Regions from separate parts of the Bradyrhizobium sp. USDA3010 genome, predicted to be linked through region 1. Evidence: predicted binding sites of a transcription regulator. Region 1 holds the regulator's gene; the other holds the start of a gene.
What was found. The regulator PhoB, encoded in region 1, activates phosphate uptake and scavenging genes when phosphate is short. The targets are predictions, from matches to a motif close to TGTCATNNANCTGTCAT.

Region 1 (5,868 bases):
GCCAGCGGATTGCCGCCGAAAGTCGAGCCGTGCGAGCCCGGCGCCATGCCGGCCGCAGCGTCCGCGGTCGCCAGCACCGCGCCGATCGGGAACCCGCCGCCGAGCGCCTTCGCCAGCGACATCACGTCTGGCGTGACGCCGGTGCGCTTGTAGGCGAACAGCTCGCCGGTGCGGCCCATGCCGGTCTGCACCTCGTCGAAGGCGAGCAGCAGGCCATGCTCGTCGCACAGCGCGCGCAGTGCCTTGAAGAACGACTGCGGCGCCGAGCGCACGCCGCCCTCGCCCTGCACCGGCTCGATCAGGATGCCGGCGGTGTGCGGGCCGATCGCCTTCTTCACCGCCTCGATGTCGCCGTGCGGCACCTGGTCGAAGCCGTCCATCGGCGGGCCAAAGCCCTCGAGATATTTCGCCGAGCCGGTCGCAGCCAGCGTGCCCAGCGTGCGGCCATGGAAGGCGCCTTCGAAGGTGATGATGCGGTAGCGCTCCGGATGGCCCTTGGAGAAGTGGTGGTGGCGCACCAGCTTGATCACGCCCTCCATCGCTTCGGCGCCGGAATTGCAGAAGAACACGAAGTCGGCAAAACTCTGCTCGCACAGTCGCGCGGCAAGCACCTCGCCGTCCGGGCTCTTGAACAGGTTCGACATGTGCCAGAGCTTGGTCGCCTGCTCCTGCAGCGCCTTGACCAGATGCGGATGCGCATGCCCAAGCGCGTTCACCGCGACGCCCGAGGTGAAATCGAGATAGCGGTCGCCATTGGTTGCGATCAGCCAGGCGCCCTCGCCGCGCTCGAAGCCGAGATCGACCCGGGCGAAGACGGGGAGCAGATGCGACGAGGCGTTGGTCATGGCGTTCACTGCCGGTTTGAAGCCGTCAATCGCTGCGCGCCTTGACGCCTACGCAGCAACCGCCAGCTTCGGAAAACAAAACGGCCGCCTTTGCGGGCGGCACGTGCGGGTCATTCTATGCGGCGGCCGGTCAGTGTCAATCGCCAGGAGCCGGCCTTTGCTGGCCTTCCTGCAATGCGAAACCGGCGCAATCCGGAGCATTCCGGTGCGGTGGAAAAGCCTCACAGCAATGCTTAACTTTGTGGGAACATGTGGACGCACGGCCGCGGACTCTTGCGCCAGAGTCACGCCATATTGTAGCGTTTGGCCTGTCGGGTACGACATCTCGTGCGGCAGTACTGGACCCTCTAAGTAGCCTTCGTGTCTCGCGTAAACGTTCGGGCGCAACACCGTGCCCGGCGAGGGCTAAGGGATTCTGGCCGCAGGGATATTTGTCCAGATTGGCTCGCAGCGCCGCTCCGATGAGTGGCCGGCGCCATGCGAAAGGAAGAATGCGATGACTGTATTGACTTGGTCCGACGATCGCGTCGAGCAGCTGAAGAAGCTCTGGGAATCCGGCCTCTCGGCCAGCCAGATCGCGGCGGAACTTGGCAATGTGACGCGAAACGCCGTGATCGGCAAAGTACATCGGCTCGGCCTCTCCGGCCGCGCCAAGGCCCCCTCCACGGCTGCGCCGCGGCAGCGCAAGGCCCGTCCCGCCCAGCACATGATGCGGGTGGCGCGCCCGGTGTCGCGCGGCAACACCGCGCTCGCGCACGCCTTCGAGGTGGAGATGGAGCCCGATCCGATCTCCTTCGACAATGTGGTGCCGATGAGCCAGCGGCTGTCGCTGCTCGAGCTCAACGAGGCCACCTGCCACTGGCCGGTCGGAGATCCCTCGAGCCCGGAATTCTTCTTCTGCGGCGGCAAGGCGCTCGCCGGCCTGCCCTATTGCGCGCATCACTCGCGCGTCGCCTACCAGCCCGCCGCCGATCGCCGCCGGCCGTCGGCGAAGCCACAGATCAAGTAGCACTCGGGAAACCAGCCTGGACTGCAAAAACAAATCCCCGCGAAAGCGGGGATTTTTTTATGTGATCGTAGCCCGGATGGAGCGAAGCGAAATCCGGGGCGGTGTTTGAAGCGGAGAACGCACTACATCACTGGCGTCGTCCCGGCGCAGGCCGGGACCCATTACCACTGGTGCAAGTGGTTTAAGGCGGCTGTGGCACCAGCGCATGCAAGCAAAAGAGAACAGTGGTTATGGGTCCCGGCCTGCGCCGGGACGACGCCGTATTGTGGCTTGCGATTGCCGGCCGGCCTTACGGCTGCGGCTCGGCCTTCGCGAAGCGGTCGTCGAGCGCATAACCGGCGCCGCGCACGGTGCGGATCGGATCTTGCTCGCGGCCCGGATTGAGCAGCTTGCGCAGGCGGCCGATATGCACGTCGACGGTACGCTCATCGATATAGATGTCGCGACCCCAGACGCTGTCGAGCAGCTGTTCGCGGCTGAACACGCGGCCGGGATGCTCGAGGAAGAATTCGAGCAGCCGATACTCGGTCGGACCGAGATCGATCGGACGGCCCGAGCGCGCCACGCGGCGCTTCTCGCGATCGAGCTCGATGTCGCCGTAGGTCAGCACGGTCGCAAGCCGCTCCGGGCTCGCGCGGCGCAGCAGGCCCTTCACCCGTGCCAGTAATTCCGGCACCGAGAACGGCTTGACGATGTAGTCGTCGGCGCCGGTGGCAAGCCCGCGCACGCGCTCGCTCTCCTCGCCGCGGGCGGTCAGCATGATGATCGGAAGCTGCTTGGTCTCGGGACGCGCCCGCAGGCGGCGACACAGCTCGATGCCGGACAGGCCCGGCAGCATCCAGTCCAGTACCACGAGGTCGGGAACGCGCTCCTTCAGGCGGGTGTCGGCATCGTCGCCGCGCCCGACCGTTTCGACATCGTAGCCTTCCGCATCGAGGTTGTAGCGCAACAGTGTCGTCAGCGCTTCCTCGTCTTCGACTACCAGAATGCGTGCGCTCATCGGTTTAAGTTCTCTCTCTGTGGTGATCCGTTGCCCAGACGCAAACCGAAACGCTTACCTTCCTGGGCATAATCCCCGCGGAAACGACTTGTCGTGAAGACAATCCGGCTCCGCGCTGCGGATCATGTCCTAGGTACCCGGCACAGTGGTGGCAAAATTGGTCATGTCGCCCTTCGGACGCTTGTCGGTGATCTGCTGGCCCTCGATCATGTAGAACACGGTCTCGGCGATGTTGGTGGCGTGATCGCCGATCCGCTCGATGTTCTTGGCGCAGAACATCAGATGGATGCAGAACGAGATGTTGCGCGGATCCTCCATCATGTAGGTCAAGAGCTCGCGGAACAGCGAGGTGCAGATCGCATCGACCTCCTCGTCGCCCTTCCAGACGTTCATCGCCGCCGGCAGGTCGTGCGCGGCATAGGCGTCGAGCACCGACTTGACCTGCGACAGCACGAGGTCGGTCATGTGCTCCAGGCCGCGGATCAGCTTCAGCGGCTGGAAATCGCTTTCCAGCGCCGCGACGCGCTTGCCCATGTTCTTGGCGAGGTCGCCGATCCGCTCGAGATCGGTGGCCACGCGCATCGCGCTGACGATTTCACGCAGGTCGATCGCCATCGGCTGGCGGCGGGCGATCGTCAGCACCGCGCGCTCTTCGATGACGCGCTGAAGATTGTCGATCTCGATGTCGGCGGCGACCACGCGCTTGCCGAGCGCAACGTCGCGACGGATCAGCGCGTCGACCGACTCGGTAATCATCCGCTCGACGAGGCCGCCCATCTCGGCGACCAGGCGGGTCAACTCCTGCAGGTCGCTGTCGAATGCCTTGGCGGTATGTTCAGAAGCCATCTTGTATCTCCTCAGCCGAACCGGCCGGTGATGTAATCCTGAGTCCGTCGATCGCTCGGCGAGGTGAAGATCTTGTTGGTGTCGTCGAACTCGATCAGCTCGCCGAGATACATGAAGGCGGTCTTGTCGGAGACGCGCGCCGCCTGCTGCATGTTGTGGGTGACGATCGCGATCGTGTAGTCCTCGGACAGCTCCTGGATCAGCTCCTCGACCTTGGCGGTCGAAATCGGGTCGAGCGCCGAGCACGGCTCGTCGAACAGGATCACCTCGGGACGCACCGCCACGGTGCGCGCGATGCACAGCCGCTGCTGCTGGCCGCCGGAGAGCGACAGGCCGGAGGCGTTCAGCTTGTCCTTGACCTCGTTCCACAGCGCGCCGCCGCGCAGCGCCTTCTCGACCCGGTCGTCCATCTCGGACTTCGAGATCTTCTCGTAGAGGCGGATGCCGAAGGCGATATTCTCGTAGATCGTCATCGGGAACGGCGTCGGCTTCTGGAACACCATGCCGACCCGCGCGCGGAGCAGATTGAGGTCGAGCTTGGGATCGAGAATGTTGGTCTGGTCCAGCATCAGCTGGCCGACCGCGCGCTGCCCCGGATAGAGATCGTACATCCGGTTGAAGATGCGCAGCAGGGTCGACTTGCCGCAGCCCGACGGGCCGATGAACGCCGTAACGCGGTTGGTGCCGAGCGTCAGGTTGATGTTCTTCAGCGCGTGGTGCTCGCCGTAGTAGAAGTTGAGGTTGCGCACCGTGACCTTCGGCGGCGCTTCCGGCAGCGGCGTATGCGGAGCAACGTGGCTCGGGTTACTCGTTGAAACGGAAAGCTCGGTCATTTTGCGGCCCTTTCGGCACCAAGGATACGCGCGCCGATATTCAGCGCGAGCACAGTGAAGGTGATCAGCAGCGCACCGCTCCACGCCAGCTCTTTCCAGTAGGCGTAAGGGCTCTGCACGAAGTTGTTGATGGTCACCGGCAGGTTGGCCATCGTCTTGGTCAAGTCCCAGCTGAAGAACTGGTTCGACAGCGCGGTGAACAGCAGCGGCGCAGTTTCACCTGCGACGCGAGCGGTCGCCAGCAGCACGCCGGTGATCAAGCCGCTACGCGCAGCACGATAAGCGATCCGCTTGATCACCAGCGAACGCGGCAGGCCAAGCGCGGAGGCCGCCTCGCGCAGCGGATTGGGCACCAGCAGCAGCATGTCCTCGGTGGTGCGCAGCACGACCGGGATCACGATCACGGCGAGCGCGAGACTGCCTGCAATCGCCGAGAAGCCGCGCATCGGCACCACCACCGCACCGTAGATGAACAGGCCGATGATGATCGAGGGCGCGCTGAGCAGGATGTCGTTGATGAAGCGGATCACCGAGGTGAGCTTGTCGTGCTTGCCGTATTCGGCGAGGTAGGTGCCGGCGAACAGGCCGAGCGGCGCGCCGATGCCGACGCCGATCACCGTCATGATGACCGAGCCGACGATGGCGTTGAGCAGGCCGCCTTCGGTCGAGCCCGGTGGCGGCGTGTTCTGGGTGAACAGCTGCACGCTGAGGCCGGCAAGGCCGTTATAGACCAGCGTGAACAGGATCAGCGCCAGCCAGGTGACGCCGAACAGCGCCGCGCCGACACAGAGTGTGCGAATGACGATGTCGCTGCGGCGGCGGGATTTGTAGATCGGGTTCATGGCCCTATTTCCCCGCTTTCGTTTCAAGCCGCATCAGCATCAGCCGGGCGCCGGCGAGCACGAAGAAGGTCAGCACGAACAGCAGGAGGCCGAGCAGGATCAGGCCGGACTGGTGCAGGCCGTCGCTCTCCGCGAATTCGGAGGCGATCGCCGCCGAGATCGTGGTGCCCGGCGCGAAGATCGACGACGAGATTCGGAACGAGTTGCCGATGATGAAGGTCACCGCCATGGTCTCGCCGAGCGCGCGGCCGAGCGCCAGCATGATGCCGCCGATCACGCCGACCCGGGTGTAGGGGATCACGACGCTGCGGACGACTTCCCAGGTGGTGCAGCCCATGCCGTAGGCGGCCTCTTTCAGCACCGGCGGCACGGTCTTGAACACGTCGACCGAGATCGCGGTGATGAAGGGCAGCACCATGATGGCGAGGATCAGCGCGGCGTTGAACAGGCTGAGATAGGACGGCGGACCGGCGAACACCGCACCCAGCACCGG
Region 2 (5,868 bases), on a different contig from region 1:
CATGATGTGGTGGTTCTCGACGCAATCGAGGATAACCGTGAGCATCATGGAGGCGAGCGCGACGCCCAGCAGATAGGGGTCCATGATGGTGCGCAGCCGGGCGGCTAGCACAGTGAAAAATGCGCCGTAGAAGATCATGAAGAGATTATCGAGCCCGAGATTGAGCCGCAGGCCGAACGGCACGAGGGATGTCCCCAGATACCCGCCATAGGCTTCGACGGAGCGGGCGGTCTGGAAGAAGTCCTGCGAACCCTTGGTGGTGAGGATACCGATCACCATGGCGGCGACGGTCGACGCCGCGAGCGTCGCCAGAATCGCGAGCGTACGGTCCAATCGTCTGATCTGCATGATATAGCTACTCCGTGCGCGTCCAGCCGACCCGTCGAGTTACAAATATCAACTGCTATCTGAGATAGATATCAGATGATATCTGAAAATCAATTGGTATTTGCAAGTTCGGGAGTCCTATCCGTTGCCCAGGCTAAATCGCGAGGAAAGTCAGGCCCGTACGAAGAGTCTCTTGATCGAGGCGGCGCGCGAGGAGATCGTCAAGAAGGGGTTTGCGCAGGCCTCCGTGCGCGACATCGCCGACGCAGCCGGATTCTCGCAGGGCGCGTTCTATTCGAATTTTCCCGACAAGGAGGCGATCCTCCTGGAACTGGTGCAACGGCACCAATCCGAGGAGCGTGCGAAAATCGAAGGCGTATTGGGGCAGACGCCGGGCGAGCCTGCGAAGGTCATGGCGGGCCTCGAAAAATGGGCCGCCACCGCCAATTCGGATCCGGGGTTTGCCGTGCTGGCGATCGAGCTGCAATTGCAGGCGCTGCGCAGCCCGACTTTCGCGCAAGGCTATAACGAACTCAACCGCAAGCACCGCCGTGCGCTGGGCGTGCTGGTGGCGCGCCTGTTCGAGTTGCTTGGCAAGCAGGCGCCCGCTGATCCCGTGGAGATCGCTACCGGCTTCATCGCATTGGGGCGCGGCATGGCGCTCTTGTCGAGGGCCGGCGAAGTGAATCGCAGCGGCCGTATCGTTGTCACGTTCCTGAAGGCGCTGATCGACTCGGCGCCGGCCGCCTAGCGGCGTGCGCCTCGCCTATCGGGCACGCATGGAGGTCTATGCGCTACTTCGCGCCGAACGCCTTGAAGGTGATGATGGTGAGGGTGTCCTGGATGCCCGGGATCACCTGAACCTTCTCGTTGATGAAATGGCCGATGTCGGTGTCGTGGTCGACGTAGAACTTGACCAGCAGATCGTAATTGCCCGCGGTGGAATAGATCTCGGACGCAATCTCGGCTTCCGCCAGCGCGTTGGCGACGGTGTAGGACTGGCCGAGCTTGCATTTGATCTGGACGAAGAAAGGAACCATCAAAGTCGTCTCCGGGGATTTCCGCGACTATAGGCCAAAAACGGGCGGCCAAGGCAAGGGGTCAAGGCAAGGGGGCAACAAGGCCAACTCGCGGGCAAGTCAGGCGAACTTGCTGCCGATGGGCGGCCGGGCTAGGACAGGCCATGATCTCGTTCGTCATGGTCTCATTCGTCGCAACCGCCGGTCCCGCAACATGACGCCGGTCGCGCTCACCATTGCCGGCTCGGATTCCTCGGGCGGGGCGGGCATCCAGGCCGACCTCAAGAGCTTCGCCGCGCTCGGGGTCTATGGCGCCTCGGCTATCACGGCGCTGACCGCGCAGAACACCACGGGGGTCAGCGGCATCCACCCCGTGCCCGCTTCGTTCGTCACGGCCCAGATCGATGCGGTGTTCTCCGACCTCGAAATCGGCGCGGTCAAGATCGGCATGGTGGCGCAGGCCGAGACGATCGTGGCGATCGCGGGCGCGCTGAAGCGCTGGGCGCCGCGCCATGTCGTGCTCGATCCGGTGATGGTCGCAACCTCGGGCGATCGGCTGCTGGCAGCCGAGGCGGTCGATGCGCTGAAGACCATGCTGTTTCCACTGGCCTCGCTGATCACGCCGAACCTGCCGGAAGCGGCGGCGCTGCTGAACGAGCCGGTTGCTGCGAGCGAGGCCGACGTCGAACGACAGGGCCGGCAATTGCTGGCGATGGGATGTCGCGCGGTGCTGGTCAAGGGCGGCCATGGGCACGGCGCGGAGAGCATCGACTATCTGATCGACGGCGCGCGCAGCATCGCGCTCGCGGCGCCGCGCATTGCGACATCGAACACGCACGGCACCGGCTGCTCGCTGTCATCGGCGATCGCGGCAGGACTCGCGAAGGGCGAAGGCATGGAGACCGCCGTGCGCAACGCCAAGGCCTGGATCACGGATGCAATCGCCGCCGCCGATCGCTTCGCCGTCGGACGCGGCCACGGGCCGGTGCACCACTTCCACAAATATTACTGACGCTCTTGTAGCCCGGATGAAGTTTGTAGCCCGGATGAAGCGAAGCGAAATCCGGGAACAGGCCATCCGCGGACGCAAGACCCCGGATTGCGCTTCGCTTCATCCGGGCTACGTATTCAATGGGCCACGCATTCAATCGCTTCGCTGTTCCTCTGCGATATGCATGCAACACAACGCCTGTTCCGCACAGCCGCGTTCACCCATGTCGCCAGATTGTCGCACGCCGCTGTTATCCGCACTGGAGGGGCGTGCTGCTGATTCTCGTTAACTGTTAGTGAGGCCTTGGGTCGCGGGGATCGTCATCGCCTTGTCACAGGAATCTGTTAGGTGCACAGGCATGGGAAGTGACTCCTTGAGTGAAGAAAGTCCCGAGCGGCGCTTTCGCACTTTGTTTATCTCCGATGTTCATCTCGGAGCCCGCGGTTCGCAAGCCGACCGCCTGCTGGACTTCCTCCGCTCCCACGATGCCGACACGATCTACCTCGTTGGTGATATCGTCGACGGCTGGGCGCTGAAGTCGAACTGGTACTGGCCGCAGACCCACAACGATTTCGTGCAGAAGATGCTGCGCAAGGCGCGCAAGGGCGCCAAGGTGATCTACGTCCCGGGCAACCACGACGAGTTCCTGCGCAAATATTACGGCACGCATTTCGGCGGCATCGACGTGGTGGAGAACACCGTTCACACCGGCGCCGACGGCAAGCGCTACCTCGTGATTCACGGCGACATCTTCGATCTCGTAGTGCAGAACGCGCGCTGGCTCGCCCATCTCGGCGACAAGGCCTACGACTTCGCGATCCAGATGAATCGCTTCGTCAACTTCTTCCGCAAGATGTTCGGCGTGCCGTACTGGTCGCTGTCGCAATGGGCCAAGCTGAAGGTCAAGAAGGCGGTGAACTATATCGGCGCGTTCGAGGCGACGCTGGCCGGCGAAGCGCGGCGTCACGGCTGCGACGGCGTGATCTGCGGCCACATCCATTACGCGACGATTCATGACGAGCACGGCATCCGCTACATGAATTGCGGCGACTGGGTGGAGAGCTGCACCGCGCTCGCCGAGCACGAGGACGGCCATTTCGAGATCATCACCTGGACCGACCCGGTGCGCCGGATCGCGCCAGTTCCGCGAGTGACGGCACGCGCTGCATGACGCATATCCTGGTCGCGACCGATGCGTGGCATCCCCAGGTCAACGGGGTTGTCCGCACGCTGACCATGATGGCACAGGCGGCGAAATCGCTCGGCGTCGAGGTGAGCTTCCTGACCCCGGACGAGTTTCGTACCTTCGCGATGCCGAGCTATCGCGATCTCCGGCTGGCGCTGCCGTACCAGGCCAAGGTCGCCAGCCTGATCGAGGCGGCCAGGCCCGACAGCATCCATATCGCGACCGAAGGCCCGATCGGGCTGTCGGTCCGCCGCTATTGCCGCAAGCGCGGCGTGCCGTTCACGACGAGCTTCCACACCCGGTTCCCCGAATACGTCTCGGCACGCACGCCTGTTCCGGAAGCGTGGGTGTGGCGTGCGCTGCGCTGGTTCCACAGGCCGAGCCGGGCGGTGATGGCCGCGACCCCGGCGCTGGCCGCCGAACTGCGCCAGCGCGGCTTCCGCAACGTGGTGCTGTGGTCGCGCGGCGTCGATACCGCGCTGTTCCATCCGCGCGATGTCGATCTTTGCCTGCCGCAGCCAGTCTATCTCAGCGTCGGCCGGGTGGCGGTGGAGAAGAACCTCGAAGCATTCCTCGATCTCGATCTGCCCGGCACCAAGGTGGTGGTCGGCGACGGCCCGGCGCGGGCGGCGCTGGAGCGGAAATATCCGGAAGCCCTCTTCCTCGGCGCCCGCCATGGGGAAGAATTGGCCGAAATCTATGCCGCGGCCGATGTGTTCGTTTTCCCCAGCCGCACCGATACGTTCGGTTTGGTGCTGCTCGAGGCGTTGGCCAGCGGCCTGCCGGTTGCCGCTTTTCCGGTCACCGGTCCCCGCGACGTGATCGGCGCGGCGCCGGTCGGCGTGCTCGACGAGGATCTGCGCCACGCCTGCCTGGAGGCGCTCAGCATCCCGCGGCGGGCCTGCGTCGATTTCGCCGCGCTCCACACCTGGCAGGCTTCGGCCCGGGTGTTCATCGACCGCTGCATGAACGTCCGCCCCGCGGCGCCCGACGGCGAGGGCCAGGCGCTCGAATTCGGCGCCGAAGAGCATCATTTCGCGGCGTTGCCGGCGCCTCAGCCAAACTCACGCTAAAGCGTCTTGCCGTGCTCCGTCCCGACGCGATACAAATCGCGGATGACGGACATCACTCTCAATCCACCCGTCGCCGCTGCGGACATCGATGCCGCCGCAAGGGTGGTCGCGCCGTTCGCGGTGCGCACGCCGCTCCTGACTTTCCCCGTTCTCAACGAACGCGTCGGCACCCAGGTCTTCCTCAAGCCCGAGATGCTGCAACGGACCGGATCGTTCAAGTTCCGCGGCGCCTTCAACAAGCTCGCCTCTATACCGCAGGACAAGCGGAGCGGGGGCGTGGTCGCGTTCTCCTCGGGCAACCACGCCCAGGGCGTTGCCGCGGCGGCAAAGATCCTCAACATGCAGGCGACCATCGTGATGCCCGCGGACTCGCCGATCACCAAGCGTGAGCGGACCAAGTCCTATGGCGCCGAGGTCGTGCTGTACGACCGCGATCGCGACGACCGCGAGGCGATCGCCAATGGCATCGCCAGCAAGCGTGGCGCGACGTTGGTGCGTCCCTATGACGATCCCTTCGTGATCGCGGGCCAGGGTACCGCCGGCCGCGAGATCGCCGAGGACATGGCCGCGCTTGGCCTCGTGCCCGATATCGTGGTGGCGCCGGCCTCGGGCGGCGGGTTGATCGCCGGTGTTGCTACCGCGGTGAAGGCGAAATTCCCGCAGGCCCAGGTGATCGTCGCCGAGCCCGCGGGCTATGACGATCACGCTCTGTCGCTCAAGGTCGGCCATCGCGAGGCGCATCCGGTCGCGGCGCGCACCATCTGTGATGCGCTGATGGCGATGATGCCGGGCGAGCTCACCTTCGCCATCAACAGCAAACTGCTGGCAAACGGCGTCAGCGTCTCCGACGATGAGGTCGGTGCCGCCGTCGCCTTCGCCTATCGCGAGCTGAAGCTCGTGGTCGAGCCCGGCGGCGCGGTCGGGCTCGCGGCGCTGCTGGCGGGACGGATCGACGCCAAGGGCAAGAACGTCGTCATCGTGCTCTCGGGCGGCAATGTCGATGCCGATTTGTTCGCAAAGCTCGTCGCCTGAGGCCAACATCCTGGAACGAAACCGGGGCAGGGCGGTACGCGCTCTGCCCCGTTTCGTTGTGCGGCGCGGCTGATCAGTGCCTGAAGCCGCCACGGTGGCCGCCGCCCATTCCGCCGAGATGTGAGCTGGACGGACTTGGGTGGAGCGCCGTATGGCTACCACCCGATCCCGTCCGGTTGACTCGCATGCTCTGCCGCTCGGCGCGGAAGTGCGGCCCGCTGTTGTCTTTCATGATCCGGT

Region 2: AC066Y_RS13735 (UDP-2,3-diacylglucosamine diphosphatase) is a predicted target of PhoB. The motif match lies at 2,656-2,672, and genes of this name have one in related genera.

The regions. Positions count from the first base shown of each region.
Region 1 covers NZ_JBWJZD010000001.1:399,763-405,630, forward strand. Annotated here, with positions in the region: gene AC066Y_RS01715 (acetylornithine transaminase) at 1-845, opposite strand, end outside; gene AC066Y_RS01720 (GcrA family cell cycle regulator) at 1,342-1,854, shown strand; gene phoB (phosphate regulon transcriptional regulator PhoB) at 2,144-2,854, opposite strand; gene phoU (phosphate signaling complex protein PhoU) at 2,984-3,700, opposite strand; gene pstB (phosphate ABC transporter ATP-binding protein PstB) at 3,712-4,533, opposite strand; gene pstA (phosphate ABC transporter permease PstA) at 4,530-5,375, opposite strand; gene pstC (phosphate ABC transporter permease subunit PstC) at 5,380-5,868, opposite strand, start outside.
Region 2 covers NZ_JBWJZD010000007.1:127,923-133,790, forward strand. Annotated here, with positions in the region: gene AC066Y_RS13715 (hypothetical protein) at 1-348, opposite strand, end outside; gene AC066Y_RS13720 (TetR/AcrR family transcriptional regulator) at 521-1,078, shown strand; gene AC066Y_RS13725 (Lrp/AsnC ligand binding domain-containing protein) at 1,122-1,367, opposite strand; gene thiD (bifunctional hydroxymethylpyrimidine kinase/phosphomethylpyrimidine kinase) at 1,561-2,358, shown strand; gene AC066Y_RS13735 (UDP-2,3-diacylglucosamine diphosphatase) at 2,696-3,508, shown strand; gene AC066Y_RS13740 (glycosyltransferase family 4 protein) at 3,505-4,596, shown strand; gene AC066Y_RS13745 (threonine/serine dehydratase) at 4,639-5,628, shown strand; partial or broken gene AC066Y_RS13750 (caspase family protein) at 5,702-5,868, opposite strand, start outside.